Linked DNA regions of Thiohalobacter thiocyanaticus. The protein of the gene in region 1 interacts with the protein of each later gene in a pairwise test. Links are inferred from orthologs where the notes say so. Each region holds a gene or a part of one and is shown in the gene's direction. Other genes may lie near its edges. The genes, in order: ligA and leuS.

Region 1 (3,316 bases):
GGTAGTGCATGGAATCCTTGCGCTGGATACTGCTGGGGGTGGGAGTGCTGGTGATCGGAGGGGTCTACCTCTGGTCGCGTCGCCCCACCCGGACGCCGCGGGTCGAGCCCCGGGTCGAACCCGATACCCAGCCCGAGCCCGGTGATTTCGATATCGGCGGCGATTCCGCGCTGGAATCCGAAACCTTCAGCCAGGTCGAGCCGCCCCCGGCGGAGTCGGAACCCCGGGCCTGGCCGGATGCGATCGACCAGGAGCTGGAGGAACTGAGCGCCGCCATCAAGGAAGAACGTCAGGGCGGCCCGGCTGCGGCGCCGGCGCACCCGCCCGACGCGGTGGAGAAGATCATCGTCTTCTATCTCATTGCCCCGCGCGGCGAGCCCTTCAGCGGCAACGACATGGACCGCGCCTTCACCGAACTGGGGCTGGAGTACGGCGACATGCAGATCTATCACCGCATGGCGCCCGGCAGCTTCCGCCGACCGGTGTTCAGCATCGCCAATCTCACCGAGCCCGGCACCTTCGATCCCGCCGCGCTGGGGCACTTCACCACCCCGGGCCTGAGCCTGTTCCTGCAGCTGCCGGCTCCCATCGATTCGCTCAAGGCCTTTGACGATCTGGACGACACCGCGCACAGGCTTGCCGACATCCTCGGCGGCGAGTTGCGCGACGAGACCCGCAGTCCCCTGAGTCGCCAGCGCATCGACAACCTGCGCGAGGAGGTGGCCGAGTTCGAGCGCCGGCAGAAACTCAAGCACGCCGGCCGATGAGCGCCTCGAACAAGCTGCGGGAACGGGTCGAGCGGCTGCGCGAGCAGATTCGTCACCACAACTATCTCTACTATGCCCTCGACGCCCCCGAGATATCTGACGCCGAATACGACGCTCTCCTGCGCGAACTGCAGGAACTGGAGTCCGACCACCCCGAACTGGTCACCGCGGATTCGCCCACCCAGCGGGTCGGCGCCGAACCGGTGGCCGCCTTCGGCACGGTGCGCCACGAACTGCCCATGCTGTCGTTGGACAACGCCTTCTCCGACCAGGAGCTCGAGGACTTCGATCGCCGCATCCATGAGCGCCTGAAAACCGAGGAGGCGATCGAATACGCCGCCGAGCCCAAGCTGGACGGGCTGGCCGTGAGCCTGCTGTACGAAAAGGGCCGTCTGGTGCGCGGCGCGACCCGCGGCGACGGCGCCACCGGCGAGGACATCACCGCCAACGTGCGCACCATCGCCTCCATCCCCCTGAAGCTGGTCGGCAGGGATTATCCGGAACGCCTGGAGGTACGGGGCGAGGTCTACATGACCCACGCCGGCTTCAGGCGGCTCAACGAAGCGGCGGAACGGGAAGGCGGCAAGACCTTCGTCAACCCCCGCAATGCCGCGGCCGGCAGCCTGCGCCAGCTCGATCCGAAGGTCACGGCGAAGCGGCCGCTGGAATTCTTCTGCTATGGCGCCGGACGGGTCGAGGGTGCCGAACTGCCCGACCGCCACATCGATGTGCTGGAGCAGCTGAAGGCCTGGGGTCAGCGCATCTATCCCGAGATCCGCCGGGTCAAGGGGCTGGATGGCTGTCACGAGTACTATCAGGATATGGAGCGCCGGCGCGAATCCCTGGACTTCGATATCGACGGCGTCGTGTTCAAGGTCGATCGCCGCGACCTGCAGGAACGGCTCGGTTTCGTTTCCCGCGCCCCGCGCTGGGCCATTGCCCGCAAGTTCCCGGCCCAGGAGGTCAACACTGTGCTGCGCGAGGTGGAATGGCAGGTCGGGCGCACCGGCGTACTGACGCCGGTGGCGCGGCTGGAGCCGGTATTCGTCGGCGGGGTGACGGTCACCAACGCCACCCTGCACAACCCGGACGAGATCGAGCGCAAGGATATCCGCCTGGGCGATACCGTGGTGGTGCGTCGCGCCGGTGACGTGATTCCGCAGGTGGTTGCCGTGGTCAAGGCCAGACGCCCCAGGGGTGCGAAGCGCATCAGCCTGCCGAAGCGATGCCCCGTGTGTCACTCCGATGTGGTGCGCGACGAGGGCGCCGCCGCCCTGCGCTGCAGTGGCGGACTGCATTGCCCGGCCCAGCGCAAGGCCGGACTGATCCACTTCGCCTCGCGCCGCGCCATGGACATCGACGGCCTGGGCGACAAACTGATCGAGCAGCTGGTCGAGCGCGACCTGGTGCAGGATGCCGCCGATCTGTATGCGCTTACACAGGCGCAGCTCGCCGGCCTGGATCGCATGGCCGAGAAGTCGGCGCAGAACCTGATCCAGGCCCTGGACAGGAGCAAGACGGTCTCGCTGCCGCGCTTCATCCATGCACTGGGTATCCCAGAGGTCGGAGAAGCCACCGCCAAGGGCCTGGCCGCGCACTTCGGCAGTCTGGATGGCCTGATGGAGGCCGATGAAGCGGCACTGCAGGAGGTGCCGGATGTCGGCCCGGTGGTGGCGCGCGAGATCGCCACTTTCTTCAATCAGAAACATAACCGCCAGGTGATCGACAAACTGCGCCGCCACGGGATCGAACCGCCGGCGCAGAAGATCAAGCGCCGGGCAGAACTGCCGATCAAGGGGCAGACCTGGGTGTTGACCGGCGCGCTCGAGTCCATGACCCGTGACCAGGCGAAGGAGCGGCTGGAGGCGCTGGGCGCGAAGGTGACCGGCAGCGTGTCGAAGAAAACCGACTATGTTGTCGCCGGCAGCGAGGCGGGCTCCAAACTCACGAAGGCCGAGCAGTTGGGGGTCGAGGTGCTGGCTGAGGCCGCCTTCCTGAAACGGCTGGAGGAACTGGAACAGGGCAGGTGAGCACACCGCGCCTGCGCATCTCCGCACGCGAAGGGGCAGCGGCGGTTCGTGCCGTGCGGATCGCTCCCCGGCCGCTGGCAGCCTCCGGCCTCTGCCCGGGCCCGGAACCCGTTGCACCCCCCGGATGATCCTGCCATTGGCCCGCCAGGGCCGGGGGCGCATAATATGTAGGATGACGATCAGGGCCGGGATGCCCGCCACGCATGAATGGAACCGGACGAATAATGACAAGTACAGCACAGGGGCGCACCACTCCGCTCGGCGGCAAGTTCGGCAAGCTGATGGAAAGCTGCCGGCGCATGACCCGCTCGCATCTCGCGCCGCTCATCCACGCCCTGCTCGAGCAGGCGGAAATCGCATTGCTGGAAGCCGCCGACAAGGCCGGTGACAACCAGAAGCAGCTGCAGTATTTCGACACCATGAACCTGGTCAAGCGCAACCAGGACCGGCTCGCCGAGCGCTACCTGCAGGCGGTCGATGCCGGCTTCGAGAATTTCATCCAGGGACGGTTGCCGGCCA
Region 2 (3,530 bases), 830 kb from region 1 along the record:
TTCTGCTCCAGGGTGGGGATGGCGTGTTCCTCGGCCTCGTCGATGGCGGCCTGGACCCGGTCCATCATGCGGTGGTAGGCCTGGACAAGCTTTTCGCCGGGGCCGGAGGGCTGGGAATCTGACATGTCGGGTTTTCTCCGTAGTAACAGGGACGGGTCCGAATGGCACTTGCCTGAGCCGGATTCCATCCTCTCCGTCATTCCCGCCCGGGGGCATCCATGACCCGGCGGAGCCGGTGGAGGCTGGATCCCCGCCTGCGCGGGGATGACGCGGTCAGGGGAAGCGCTATTCAGTGCTGATGCTAGTTTGGAACAGATTTCCGGTCAGGTGAAGAGCCGCCACGGATCAGGTATCCTTTGCGGCCATTCAAGTGACCGTATTTTCAGGAAAGCAATGGACGAACACTACCAACCCGGGCAGGTCGAGGCCGAGGCGCAGCAGTACTGGGAAACCCACGACAGCTTCCGGGTTGTCGAGGACCCCAGGCGGGAAAAATTCTACTGCCTGTCCATGTTTCCCTATCCCAGCGGCCGCCTGCACATGGGCCACGTGCGCAACTACACCCTCGGGGATGTGATCGCCCGCTACCAGCGCATGCAGGGCAGAAACGTGCTTCAGCCCATGGGCTGGGACGCCTTCGGCCTGCCGGCCGAGAATGCCGCCATGCAGAACCGGGTGCCGCCGGCGGCCTGGACCTACGAGAACATCGACTACATGCGCGAGCAGCTCAAACGGCTGGGCTTCGGCTACGACTGGTCGCGCGAACTGGCTACCTGCCGACCCGAGTACTATCGCTGGGAGCAGTGGCTGTTCACCCGACTCTATGAAAAGGGCCTGGTCTACAAGAAGATGGCCACGGTCAACTGGGACCCGGTCGACCAGACGGTGCTGGCCAACGAGCAGGTCATCGACGGCCGCGGCTGGCGTTCCGGCGCCCTGGTCGAGCGTCGCGACATCCCGCAGTGGTTCATGCGCATCACCGACTATGCCGAGGAACTGCTCAATGAGATCGACCGGCTCGAGGGCTGGCCGGAGGCGGTGCGCACCATGCAGCGCAACTGGATCGGTCGCTCCGAGGGTCTGGAACTGGAGTTCGATATCGCCGGTGCGGATGAGCGCCTGAGCGTCTACACCACCCGTCCCGACACCCTGATGGGCGTGACCTACGTGGCCGTGGCCGCCGAGCACCCCCTGGCCGTGCGCGCCGCGCAGGACAACCCCGAGTTGGCCGCCTTCATCGAGGAATGCCGCCACACCGAGACCTCCGAGGCCGCGCTGGAGACCATGGAAAAGAAGGGCGTGGCGACCGGCCTCACGGCCCTGCACCCGGTCAGCGGCGAGCCGGTGCCGGTGTGGGTGGCCAACTTCGTGCTCATGGGCTACGGCTCCGGTGCGGTGATGGCGGTGCCCGCGCACGACCAGCGCGATTACGAATTCGCGCGCAAGTACGGTCTGCCCATCAAACAGGTGATTCATTCCGCCGACGGCTCGCAGGCGGATGTCAGTGAGGCGGCCTGGACCGAGAAGGGCGTGTTGCGCGACTCGGGACAGTTCGACGGCCTGGACTTCGATCAGGCCTTCAGCGCCATCGCCGACTACATCGAGGCGCAGGGCCGCGGCCGGCGCACGGTCAACTACCGGCTGCGCGACTGGGGTGTGTCCCGCCAGCGTTACTGGGGCTGTCCCATCCCCATCATCAACTGTCCCGACTGCGGCGCGGTGCCGGTGCCGGAGGACCAGCTGCCGGTGGTGCTGCCGGAACAGGTCGAGTTCGACGGCAGCGGCTCGCCGTTGAAGAAGATGCCGGAATGGTCCCGCACCAGCTGCCCGCAGTGCGGCGGCGAGGCCGAGCGCGAGACCGATACCTTCGACACCTTCATGGAGTCGTCCTGGTACTACGCCCGCTATGCCTGCGCCGACAACGACCAGGCTATGCTGGACGCGCGTGCCGACTACTGGCTGCCGGTGGATCAGTACATCGGTGGCATCGAACATGCCATCCTGCATCTGCTGTACTCGCGCTTCTATCACAAGCTGATGCGCGACGCCGGCCTGATCCGCTCGGACGAACCCTTCAAACGGCTGCTGACCCAGGGCATGGTGGTGGCCGAGACCTATTATCGTGAAGAGGACGGCCGGAAACGTTTCTTCAATCCCGCCGAGGTCGAGGTCGAGCGCGACGGCAAGGGCAAGCTCACCGGCGCCCGCCTGGGCCGCGACGGCGGGCCGGTGCAGATCGGCGGCATCGAGAAGATGTCCAAGTCCAAGAACAACGGCGTGGATCCACAGGCGCTGATCGAGCGCTTCGGTGCCGACACGGTGCGTCTGTTCACCCTGTTCGCCGCCCCGCCCGAGCAATCGCTGGAGTGGTCCGACGAGGGCGTGGCCGGCGCCCATCGCTTCCTCAAGCGGCTGTGGGCGCTGGGTATGCGCCCGGCCTTCCGCCTGGCGAAGTACGATACGCCCGAGGAGCGCCGCGCCTTCCTCGCTGGCTTCGACTGGAGCGGCCTGGACACGGAACGCCAGCAGCGGCGTACCGCCATCCATCAGGCGGTGGAGCAGGCCGCGCGCGACTATGGGCGGTACCAGTTCAACACCGTGGTGGCGGCCTGCATGAAGCTGGTCAACAGCCTGGGCGAGATCGACGAGCAGAGCGAGGCGCCCGGCGATCTCGCTCTGCAGTACGAGGCCGTGGACATGTTGCTGCGGCTGCTCGCACCGGTGGTGCCGCACATCTGCCATGTACTGTGGCCGCGCGTTCGCTGCACCGACGCAGCCGAGATTCTCGCCGCCCCCTGGCCGCGGCACGACGCCGCGGCCCTGGTACAGGACAGCATCGAGCTGGTGGTGCAGGTCAACGGCAAGGTCCGCGCCCGCATCCAGGTGCCGGCCGATGCCGACAAGGCCGGTGTCGAGGCCGCGGCGCACACTGATGCCAATGTCCAGCGTTTCACCGCGGGCAAGCCGATCCGCAAGACCATCGTGGTGCCGGGCAAGCTGGTCAACATTGTTGTCTGAACGAGGAATGATGTAGCTCGGGTTAGCGCAGCGTAACCCGAGCTACGGCCTTCACGCTGATAAACAGGATCTTCCATGACCCGATCCCATCACCTGCCGACCGTTCTAGTCCTGCTGCTGGCCCTGACCCTGTCCGCCTGCGGCTTCCAGCTGCGCGGCCAGGCGAACCTGCCACCCGAAATGGCGCGCACCCAGATACAGGGGCTGAGCGAGTACAGCGATCTGGGCCGCGACCTGCGCCGGTTGCTGGAAGGATCCGGCGTGCAGGTGGTGCCATCCGCGGAACAGGCCACGGCCATCCTGGATATCATCACCAACCAGGCCGGCCGCCGGGTGCTGTCGGTGCAGGCCGGCGGCAAGGTGCAGGAATACGAACTGATCCAGCGGCTGGTGTTCAGCGTGCGTACCACCGACGGGCGGCTGCTGCTCGAACCCCAGGAACTGGAACTGGCCCGGGAGTACCTCTACGACCGCTTCGATCCCCTGGCCAGCGGCAGCCAGGAAGGCGAGAT

The links.
Region 2: the proteins of ligA (region 1) and leuS interact in binary tests that used the Escherichia coli proteins (3 or more experiments, as listed by UniProt). The link is inferred for Thiohalobacter thiocyanaticus from one-to-one orthologs.

The regions. Positions count from the first base shown.
Region 1 is NZ_AP018052.1:1,871,140-1,874,455, forward strand. The notes cover bases 281-3,280. They hold ligA (NAD-dependent DNA ligase LigA), read left to right. Parts: upstream 281-763; coding sequence 764-2,797; downstream 2,798-3,280. Other genes in these bases: zipA (cell division protein ZipA), read left to right, coding at 281-767; CFK21_RS08625 (DUF1631 family protein), read left to right, coding at 3,022-3,280. Also shown: more of zipA, read left to right, coding at 9-280; more of CFK21_RS08625, read left to right, coding at 3,281-3,316. UniProt on the Escherichia coli protein: DNA ligase that catalyzes the formation of phosphodiester linkages between 5'-phosphoryl and 3'-hydroxyl groups in double-stranded DNA using NAD as a coenzyme and as the energy source for the reaction.
Region 2 is NZ_AP018052.1:1,037,728-1,041,257, forward strand. Bases 5-3,218 are described here. They hold leuS (leucine--tRNA ligase), read left to right. Parts: upstream 5-393; coding sequence 394-3,018; downstream 3,019-3,218. Other genes in these bases: CFK21_RS04835 (zinc ribbon-containing protein), read right to left, coding at 5-125; CFK21_RS04845 (LPS-assembly lipoprotein LptE), read left to right, coding at 3,094-3,218. Also shown: more of CFK21_RS04835, read right to left, coding at 1-4; more of CFK21_RS04845, read left to right, coding at 3,219-3,530.